3 regions of the Dactylosporangium sp. CA-139066 genome follow, and region 2 is predicted to be linked to each of the others. Evidence: riboswitches for the same ligand, from Rfam matches in the RefSeq annotation. Region 2 holds a riboswitch; each other region holds the start of a gene.

Region 1 (3,263 bases), 130 kb from region 2:
TCCCTGGCGTTCCTGCTGTCGGTGTCGACCGACGCGCCGCTGGGCGCCGTCGGCGGGGCGGTGCTGCTGCAGATCCTGTCGAACATCCTCGACCAGATCACCGCGCTGGGAAACCTGCGCACCGTGCTGCCGACCCACTACGCCGACGCCTGGCTGGGCCTGCTGTCCAGCCCTATGCAGACCGGCGATCTGGTCAAGGGCTGTGTGGCTGCGCTGATGTACGCCACCGTGTTCTTCTCCCTGGCCTGGTGGCGCTTCCTGCGCAAGGACGTCGTCAGCTGAGGACGCAGCGCGTGGTGAGCTGAGGGCTGCGGACCCCTGCATGGACGGGCCGCTACCGGCCGGTAGGGTGCCCGTCCATGCGGATCTCCGCCCTCGGTGGCGCGTGCGTGTTGGTCGTGGGGCTCGCCGCCCTCGCGGCGGGCCTCTACTACGACCAGGCGCACCTGGTGCAGTGGACGCACTTCGCGCAGACGTCGAACCTGACGCAGGGGCCGACGGAGGTGGAGACCGCCCGCATCTTCACCCTGCTCGGCGCGATCGCCAGCGGGTTCGGGGCCGCGGTGGCGGCCGGCAGCACGCTGCTGGCCCGCCTCGGCGGCCGCACCGGCCAGTGGGTGCTGCGCCTCATAGCGGTCCTGCTGCTCGTCGTCATGCTGCTCATCGCCGTGGCCGTCATCGTCGGCTCGTTCACCGGCGACGACCCGGTGGCCGTCATCGAGACGCCGTGGTGGCTGCTCACCGCCGAGTGGGGCGCCCTCGTCCTCGCGGTGCTGGGCGCCGGCACCGCGACCGCGCAGCTGTGGCGCTTCGTGCCCGAGTCATGAGGCCGATGCTCGTCGTGGCCGGCGGCGCCACCGTCGCGGGGCGTCAGGCGGCCCCGTAGCCGGGGACCGTCCGGATCGGCGGGCGGTCGGGGTGGGAAACGGGCGTCTCTCGCGGTACCACCGCGGAGTCATGCCGCTCGAACTGCGTCAGCGTCGGCCAGAGCGCCCGCTCGGGGGCCACCCGGGCGTGGATCGTGTGCACGATCGTCGCCGCCATCCGCCCCAGCGCCGCCGTGTCCTGGTGGCCGTGGGTGCGCTGGCCGAGGTCGACCTGCGCCACCGCGTCCAGCCCGTGCCCGCGGAACGTGTCGATGAGCAGCCCCGTCTCCACGCCGTAGCCGGCCGCGAACGGCAGCGACTCCAGCAGCGTGCGCCGCGCCGCGTACTCGCCGGCCAGTGGCTGGACCACCCCGGCGAGCTCCGGGAAGTGGGCGTTGAGCAGCGGCCGGGCGGCGAGCTCGGTGACCCGCCCGCCGCCGGCCGCGGAGACGTCGAGCAGCGGCCGGTCGTAGAACGCCTTGACCATCAGCGTGGCCGGGTCGGCGAAGAGCGGGCCGAGCAGCCCGGTCACGAAGTGCGGGCGGAAGTCTGTGAGGTCGGCGTCGACGTACACCAGCACGTCGCCCTTCGTCACCGCGAGCGCCTTCCACAGCACCTCGCCCTTGCCCGGCCGAGACCCGGCCGCCGGCAGGATGTCGTCGCGGTGGTGCACGGTCGCCCCGGCCGCCGCCGCCACCTCGGCGGTGCGGTCCACGGAGCCCGAGTCGACCACGATCACCTCGTCGACGAGCGGCCCCAGCGTCCGTACCCCGGTCACGATCTCCCCGACGGTCGGCTCCTCGTCCAGGGCCGGCAGCACCACGCTCACCCGGGTATCGCCCTTCGCCGCGAGCACGTCCTCCTCCGGCCAGTCCCGCCAGCCGGACGTGCGCCGTGCGAACCAGTCCGCCGCGATCGGGTGCATGAGTGAACGCTAGCCCCGTCCACCCCGTGAGATGGCTCATACCCGGGCCCGGGTGGCGCCCCTTACAATCGGGGAACAACTGAATACCTCATCCAGAGGGGCAGAGGGATACGGCCCGATGAAGCCCCGGCAACCCCTGCGAGCGTCTCGATGCTGAGGCCCGCCCGCTCGCGGTAGGTGCCAAATCCGTCCTTGCGCGAAACCGCGCTCGGAAAGATGAGAGGAAGGCCTCCCGCCATGACCTCGACGCTCGGCGTCTTCACCGACTCGCCCGCCCGCAACCTCGTGTGCCGCGGCTGCGGCGCCACCTTCCCGCTCGCCGCGCAGCACGCCTGTTACGAGTGTTTCGGCCCGCTCGAGGTCGGCTACGACCCCGAGGCGCTGGCCCGGGTGACACGTGAGCAGATCGAGGCGGGTCCCCAGAACATCTGGCGCTACGCGCCGCTGCTGCCGGTCGGCGTCGACCCGTCCACCCGCGTCACCCTCGACCCGGGCCTCACCCCGCTGGTCAAGGCCGACGGCCTGGGCAAGGAGCTCGGGTTCACCGCGCCGCTGTACGTCAAGGACGACTCGGCCAACCCGACCCACTCGTTCAAGGACCGGGTCGTGTCGGTCGCGCTGACCGCCGCGCGGGCGCTGGGCTTCACGCGGTACTCCTGCGCCTCCACCGGCAACCTCGCCAACTCCGTCGCCGCGCACGCCGCGCGCGCCGGCGTCCCGTCGACCGTGTTCATCCCGGCCGACCTGGAGCCCGGCAAGGTCGTCATGACGGCGGTGTACGGCGGCGAGGTCGTCGCCATCGAGGGCTCCTACGACGAGGTCAACCGGCTCTGCTCCGAGCTGACGGAGACCGACGAGTTCGAGGACACCGCGTTCGTCAACGTCAACGTCCGGCCGTTCTACGCCGAGGGCTCCAAGACGCTCGGCTACGAGGTCGCCGAGCAGCTCGGCTGGCGCATCCCGGCCCAGGTGGTCATCCCGATGGCCAGCGGCGAGCTGCTGACGAAGATCGACAAGGCGTTCGTCGAGCTGGTCGAGATCGGGCTCGTGCCGCCGAGCGAGTGGAAGGTCTTCGGCGCCCAGTCGGCCGGCTGCAACCCGATCGCCAAGGCGCTGCACGACGGCGTCGACGAGATCACCCCGGTGCGGCCGACCGGCATCGCGAAGTCGCTGAACATCGGCGACCCGGCGGCCGGCGTCTACGCGCTGGAGGCGGTGCGCCGGACCGGGGGCTGGATGGAGTACGTCGACGACGACGAGATCCGCGCCGGCATCCAGCTGCTGGCCCGCACCACCGGCGTGTTCGCCGAGACGGCCGGCGGCGTCACCACCGCGGTGCTCAAGAAGCTGGTCGAATCGGCCAAGCTCGACCCCAACGCCGAAACGGTCATCTTCAACACCGGCGACGGCCTCAAGACCCTCGATGCGGTCGCGGAGCGGGTCGGCCCGACCCACCGTGTCAAGCCCTCGCT
Region 2 (3,263 bases):
CCAGCACCCGCTCGGTGAGCCGGCCCTCTCCGGCCCGCAGCCACAGCGCGAACCCGACCTGGCACAGGAAGATGGGCATCATCACGGCGAAGTACCCGTACAGCAGCACCCAGGCGCTGGCCGACGCGGTGACCGACATGAAGTTCCAGGAGCCGTGCAGCATCATCGCCGTAAGCAGGCCGGCCAGCGGGGCGAGGAAGCGCACCGCCTTGGTCGACGAGCGCGACGCGACGCCCAGCCCGATGCCGGTCATCGAGGTGAACAGCGGGTGGGCGAAGCCGGTCATGAGGATCCGGACGATGAAGATGGCGATCAGCGCGGCCGCGCCCGAGACCGGCCCGGTCTTGTCGGCGGTCTCGCCGTACCCCTTGAAGCCGAGGTACAGGATGTTCTCCACCATGGCGAAGCCGGTCGCCGACAGGCCACAGTAGACGATGCCGTCGATGATGCCGGAGAACGCGCGCGGGCGGCGCCAGAACAGCAGCACCGGGCCGAGGGCCTTCATGCTCTCCTCGATCAGCGGCGCGAGCAGCACCGCGACGAGGCTGTCCTTGAGGCCGGCCTGCTCGGCGAAGTAGCTGCCGACGGTGTTGACCACCAGCGCGACGCCGGTGGCCACGCAGGCGCCCCAGCCGAAGACGAAGACGAGGTACTTCACCGGCTCCGGCTCGTAGCGATCCAGCCACAGGAAGCAGGTCACGAGCACCGGAACCGGGATGACGGCCGACACGACGCCGACGAGCAGCGCCGTCCAGCCGCCGCTGAACCCGAAGAAGGCGAGCACGGCCACGCCGCACAGGGCGATGAAGCTCATGACGCCGATGAGCATCAACAGCCGCCGCCGGTCGGAGCGCTTGGCCGGCGGCGCGGCGGCGAGGGCGAGCGCCGCCGTCGGGTACTCCTGCTGCCCCGTGCTCGGCTCGGCCGCCTCGGTGATGTTGGGCACCCCGGGCCCCGGCAGCACGGCCGGCCACGGCGCCGGCGCCCCCGGCGCCGGCTCGCCCGTCGGCGGCCCCCACGGATTGGGCGCGGCCTGAGGCGCCGGCCCAGCCTGGGGCGGTGGCCCGGCCTGCGGCGCCGGCCCGGCCTGCGGTGCCGGCGCGGGAGCCGGCCCGATCTGGGGCGATGCGCCTACCTGAGGCGCCGAGGCGGGCGGCGGCGCGGGCGAACCCGAAGCCTCGCCGCCCGGAGAAGCCCAGCTCGGAGGGGCCCAGCCGGCGCCGGAAGCCGGCGAGCCGTCGCCCGGGTTCGGCGGACCGGACGAGGGCGAGTCCGGCGTCCCAGTCGGCGGGAGTTCGCTCATGCCGCAACTTTATCCGCGGTACCGTCGGGTCAGGTCATGAGTGCCAGCGCACAGCCCCGGCTTGCTGGCCGGCAACCCTCGCGTTCGCGGCGGGGTGCCCCGGGTGATGACCCGGCCCGGCACGCGGTGTGCCCGGCAAGCGCGAACGAAGGGTGCTGCCCCATGTCCGATGTGCTGTCCCCCGGCGAGATCAAGCTGCCCGACGGCCGGTCCGTCGACTTCGCCAACCTCGACATCGCCGCCACCGCCCCGTGCCTGCGGTCCGTCGCCGACGTCGTGGCCGACCTGCTGCCGTACTACGGCTCGGTCCACCGCGGCGCGGGCGCGCTGTCGCAGCGGTGCACGCGGGAGTACGAGCTGGCGCGCGAAACCGTCGCGGACACCCTCGGCCACGGCCCGGCCGACACCGTGATCTTCACGCGCAACACCACCGACGCGTTCAACCTGCTCGCGCGGGCCGTCCCGCCCGGCACCACGGTCGTCACGTTCGGCGCCGAGCACCACGCCAACCTCCTGCCCTGGCGCGACGCGGTCCGCCTGCCCGCGCCGAGGTCGCCGGAGGAGGCCGTCGAGGCGTTGGAGCGTCAGCTGTACCGCGGAAAGGGCCAAACCCTGGTCAGCGTCACGGCCGCCGGCAACGTGACCGGCGAGGTGTGGCCGGTGGCGCGGCTGGCCGAGGTGGCGCACCGCTTCGGCGCCCGCATCGCCGTCGACGCGGCGCAGCTGGCCCCGCACGCCGCCGCGTCCCTGTCCGGCCTGGGCGCCGACTACGTGGCGTTCTCGGGCCACAAGCTGTACGCCCCGTTCGGCGCGGGCGTGCTCGCGGGCCGCGCGGACTGGCTCGAGGCCGCCGAGCCGTACCTGGCCGGCGGCGGCGCGAGCGCCCACGTGTCCGACGACGCCGCGGTGCGCTGGGCGAGCGGCCCCGCCCGCCACGAGGCCGGCACCCCCAACCTGCTGGGCGCGGTCGCCCTGGCCACGGCCCTGCGCACGCTGCGCGAGCGGTCGTTCGAGGAGCCCGAGGCGGCGCTGGTCCGCCGCCTGCGCGCGGGCCTGGCCGCGCTGGCGCACACCGAGGAGCTGCGCCTGTTCCCCGCCGACGCCCAGCGGGTCGGCATCGTGTCGTTCGCCGTGCTGGACCGCGACCCGGCGGCGTTCGCCGACGCGCTGGGCCGCGACCACGGCATCGGCGTCCGCACGGGCCTGTTCTGCGCGCATCCGCTGACCCGCCGCCTGCTGGCCGAGGCCGCCGCGCGCAAGGGCGCCGATCGGGCGCCGGCCCAGGCGATCCGCGCGAGCATCGGCATCGGTACCACTGTCGAGCACGTCGACCGCCTCCTGGCCGCGCTGCGCTAGCGCCCTGCCGGGCCGACCGCCTTGAGCACGCCGGGCCGGCCACGGATCGCCGGCCGCGCTCCGCGGTGCTTGGGGTGCGCGCCGGCCCGCGATCGCGCGGTCGATGCTCCCCCGCGGTCTGCACTGCCCTCGGGAGCCGGGCGCACGATCGGCGCTCGCCCGCGGGATTGAGCCCCGCGGGCTGCGCAGGGCCGCCTGGACTGGGACCGCCCCAGGCCTGTTTTGGTCCCGGCGCGCGGCCGACCGCTGGCAACAGCCCACCACCTGCCGCCTCGCGATGTGCACCCCGCGCGAACCATCGACCCGGATATAACCGATAAATCCGATATGTCCGTCACGAAGTGGCGGACATATCGGATCACCAAAGCGAAAGCGGCGACCTAGTCGACAGCTTGCAGGAGATCGCCCAGCGTTTCGATGCGCTCCAGGACATAGGACGGGGTCAGGTCCGTGGCGGTCAGTTCTCCCGCCTCGACCTCGGGCCAGGACAGCGGGGCGCTCACCGTCGGGGTTTCGCCGGCGCGCAGGGAGTACGGCGCGACCGTCGTCTTGAAGGCGTTGTTCTGGCTCCAGTCGATGAAGACCTTGCCGGGGCGCAGCTGCT
Region 3 (3,263 bases), on a different contig from region 2:
CTACCGTCGCCGACGCCGCCGACGTGCTGGTGTTCCGCGGCGACCCGGACGTCCAGCGGTACAACGACGACCCGTTGCGCACCGTCGCCGAGGCGGAGGCGTTCGTGGAGTACCTCGTCGCCGAGTCGGCCGCCGACCTGCGCCGCCACTGGGCGCTGGAGCTCGACGGCACCGTGATCGGCCTGATGGGCCTGCACAGCTGGCACCGCCAGCACCGCCGCGCCGAGGTGGGCTGCGACATGGCGGCGGCGCACTGGGGCCGCGGCTACGCATCCGAGGCGGCCGCCGCGATCCTGCGCCACGGCTTCACGGCGATGCGCCTGCACCGCGTGCAGGCCCACACGATCGCCGCCAACACCCGCTCGGTCCGCCTGCTGGAGCGCCTGGGCTTCACCCGCGAGGGCACGCTGCGCGAGTTCTCCCTGGAGACGGACGGCCGGTACCACGACAGCGTGGTCTTCGGCCTCCTCCGCCCGGAGTGGTCCGCGCGGCGCGGCTGACTACCAGTCGCGCCACTCCCCGGCCAGGTCGGCCGGGTCGGCGCCGCGGCGCTCGGCGAGCCCCTCGACGTCGATGCCGTGCTCGACCAGGACCTGGTCGATGTACTCCGAGAGCTCCTCGCGGATCGTGGTCTCGATGCTGCCGTCGTCGGCGTCGTTGAGCGCGTTGGCCACCCGCTCGACGGCGACCCAGATCGCGCCGTCACCGCCGCCGGGCGGCCGGCCGGCGATCTCCCGCTCGTAGGCGACCAGGGCGGCGTCGACGGCCTCGGTGAAGTCGGGCGGGAAGAACGTGATGGCGTACGCCTCGTCGGCCGGCAACGTTCCCGCGGCCACGGCCGCCGACTGCTGCGCCACCTCGCGCCGCCACTTCTGGCTGGGCCTCTCGATCACGGCGGCCAGCGTACGCTCAGCCGTCGCCGTAGTGGACGACCCACTTCGCGGTCCGGACCCCGCCGCGCGCCGTGATGTCGCGCCGCAGCTGCTGCTCGGGCTCGAGCAGGGGCCATGGACGAAGTATCGATGACCACCACAGTTTCGGGTGCCCCGCCGTTCAGTCGTTTTTGTCGTACCCCGCGACTAGGGTCGTGTGCATGACGTACGCGGAGGTGAACGGGGTCTCGTTGTGGTACGAGGAGCATGGCGGCGGCGAGCCGCTGGTGCTCCTGCACGGCGGGTTCTGGACGGTTGAGCTGTTCGGCCCGTTGCTCGAAACCCTCGCCCGGCGACGGCGGGTCATCGCCGTCGAGCTGCAGGGCCACGGGCACACGCCGGACGCGGACCGCCCGTTGCGGTATGAGACGCTCGGCGACGACGTCGCGGCGCTGATCCGGCACCTTGGGCTCGAGCGGGCCGATGTGTTCGGCTACTCGCTCGGAGCGGGCACGGCGCTGCGGGTCGCCATCCAGCACCCCGACGTCGTGCGGCGGCTGATCGTCATGTCGACGCCGGTGCGGCGCACGGGCTGGTTCCCGGAGGTGCGCGCCGGGATGGCGCAGATCGGGCCGGAGATGGCGGAAGGAATGAAGGCCTCGCCGCTCTACGCGGCCTACGAGCGCGTCGCGCCGCGGGTGGAGGACTGGCCGGTCCTGGCCACGAAGCTCGGCGAGATGCTGCGCCGCGACTACGACTGGTCGGCCGAGGCCGCGCGGATCACGGCACCGACCATGCTCGTCTACGCCGACGCCGACTCCGTCCCGCCGTCCCACATCGCCGAGTTCTACGCGCTGCTCGGCGGCGGCCTGCGCGACGCGGAGTGGGACGGCTCCAAGCGCGGCCCCAACCGGCTGGCGATCCTGCCCGGCCGCACCCACTACGACGCGACGGCCGCCCCGACGCTGCCGTCGCTGGTCGAGGAGTTTCTGTCGCTGCCGGACTGAGGGGCCCGCAACGGGCGATCGATGATGGTGCTAGCGTTGGGCCGCGGTCATGAGCACCAGCGTCAAGCCCCGGCTCGCTGGTCGGCAACCCTTCGTTCGCGGGCGGGGTGCTCCGGGTGATGACCGGGCTCGGCGCGATGGGCGCCGGGCAAGCCGCGACGCCCGAGGGGTGCATGCCGAGTGATCGTGTCCGAGGTCGAGTTCCGTCCGGCGGGGCCGCAGGACGCCGAGCGGGTGGCGCTGCTGCACGCGGACAGTTGGCGCCGCCACTACCGCGGCGCCTACGCCGACGCCTTCCTCGACGGCGACGTCGAAGCCGACCGCATTGCGGTGTGGACGGCGAAGCTCGCCTCCCCCGCCGGCACCGAGACGGTGCTCGCCGAGCGGGACGGGCGGCTCGAGGGCTTTGTCCACGTCGTGTTCGACGACGACCCGCGGTGGGGCAGCCTCGTCGACAACCTCCACGTCGTGCACGACCGGCGCCGCGGGGGCCTCGGCACGCGGCTGCTGGGCCGGGCCGCCGAGGCGATCGGTGAACGCGCCGCCGGCGACGCGATGTACCTCTGGGTGCTGCAGCAGAACACCGCGGCGCAGGCGTTCTACGCCGCCCGCGGCGGGACGTGCGTGGAGACGGTGGCGGTGTCAGCGCCCGCCGGCAACCCGGCGTGGCTCAACGGCGCCCCGAACAAGCTCCGGATGGCCTGGCCGGACGCCGCAACCCTCCGCACCGCCTGACGTCACTGGCGGGGGCGCCGGGCCCAGCGGACCCGGCGCCCCCGATCGGCGAGGTCAGCTGCCGTAGACCTGGAACTCCCACAGCGAGTAGCCGTACTGCGTCGCGCGCTGCGTGCCGTACATGCGCACGTAGCGCCCGGAGCCGGTCACGTTGAGCGTCTGGTTGCCGCCCGTGCCGGTGGTGGTGCTGTAGATGTTCGTCCAGTTGGTGCCGTCGTTGGACGTCTGGATCTGGAACGCCTTCGCGTAGGCGGCCTCCCAGTTCAGGTTCACCTTGCTGATGCTGTGCGTGGCGCCGAGGTCGACCTGCAGCCACTGCGGGTCGCTGAAGCCGCTCGACCAGCGCGTGCCGGTGTTGCCGTCGGTGGCGTTGCCCGCCGCAGTGCCGGCGTTCTCGCTCGACGAGGCCGTGGTCGGGTGGCCCTGGGAGAGCAGGTTGCCGCCGCCCGTGCCGCCGCCGGGAGTACCGGCGAGACCGAACTCGTACAGCGAGTAACCGTAGGCGGTGGCGCGCTGCGTGCCGTACATGCGCACGTAGCGTCCGGAGCCGGTCACGTTGAGCGTCTGGTTGCCGCCGGTTCCCGTCGTGGTGCTGTAGATGCTCGTCCAGTTGGTGCCGTCGTTGGACGTCTGGATCTGGAAGGCCTTC

The links. Region 2 has a riboswitch for S-adenosylmethionine ahead of ACQEVU_RS54080 (aminotransferase class V-fold PLP-dependent enzyme). Riboswitches for the same ligand answer to the same signal wherever they lie in the genome.
Region 1: linked by a shared signal. The riboswitch ahead of thrC (threonine synthase) and the one ahead of ACQEVU_RS54080 (aminotransferase class V-fold PLP-dependent enzyme) in region 2 are both predicted to bind S-adenosylmethionine.
Region 3: linked by a shared signal. The riboswitch ahead of ACQEVU_RS14340 (N-acetyltransferase family protein) and the one ahead of ACQEVU_RS54080 (aminotransferase class V-fold PLP-dependent enzyme) in region 2 are both predicted to bind S-adenosylmethionine.

Annotation. Positions count from the first base shown of each region.
Region 1 is NZ_JBNJNH010000002.1:1,904,744-1,908,006, forward strand. Features, by position in the region: gene ACQEVU_RS53495 (ABC transporter permease) at 1-282, shown strand, start outside; gene ACQEVU_RS53500 (hypothetical protein) at 360-827, shown strand; gene ACQEVU_RS53505 (glucosyl-3-phosphoglycerate synthase) at 871-1,791, opposite strand; SAM riboswitch class I at 1,877-2,014, shown strand; gene thrC (threonine synthase) at 2,029-3,263, shown strand, end outside.
Region 2 is NZ_JBNJNH010000002.1:2,031,908-2,035,170, reverse strand. Features, by position in the region: gene ACQEVU_RS54085 (PrsW family intramembrane metalloprotease) at 1-964, opposite strand, end outside; SAM riboswitch class IV at 1,336-1,451, shown strand; gene ACQEVU_RS54080 (aminotransferase class V-fold PLP-dependent enzyme) at 1,466-2,659, shown strand; gene ligD (non-homologous end-joining DNA ligase) at 3,040-3,263, opposite strand, start outside.
Region 3 is NZ_JBNJNH010000001.1:3,139,027-3,142,289, reverse strand. Features, by position in the region: gene ACQEVU_RS14355 (GNAT family N-acetyltransferase) at 1-500, shown strand, start outside; gene ACQEVU_RS14350 (hypothetical protein) at 501-893, opposite strand; gene ACQEVU_RS14345 (alpha/beta fold hydrolase) at 1,094-1,879, shown strand; SAM riboswitch class IV at 1,925-2,040, shown strand; gene ACQEVU_RS14340 (N-acetyltransferase family protein) at 2,060-2,614, shown strand; gene ACQEVU_RS14335 (discoidin domain-containing protein) at 2,669-3,263, opposite strand, start outside.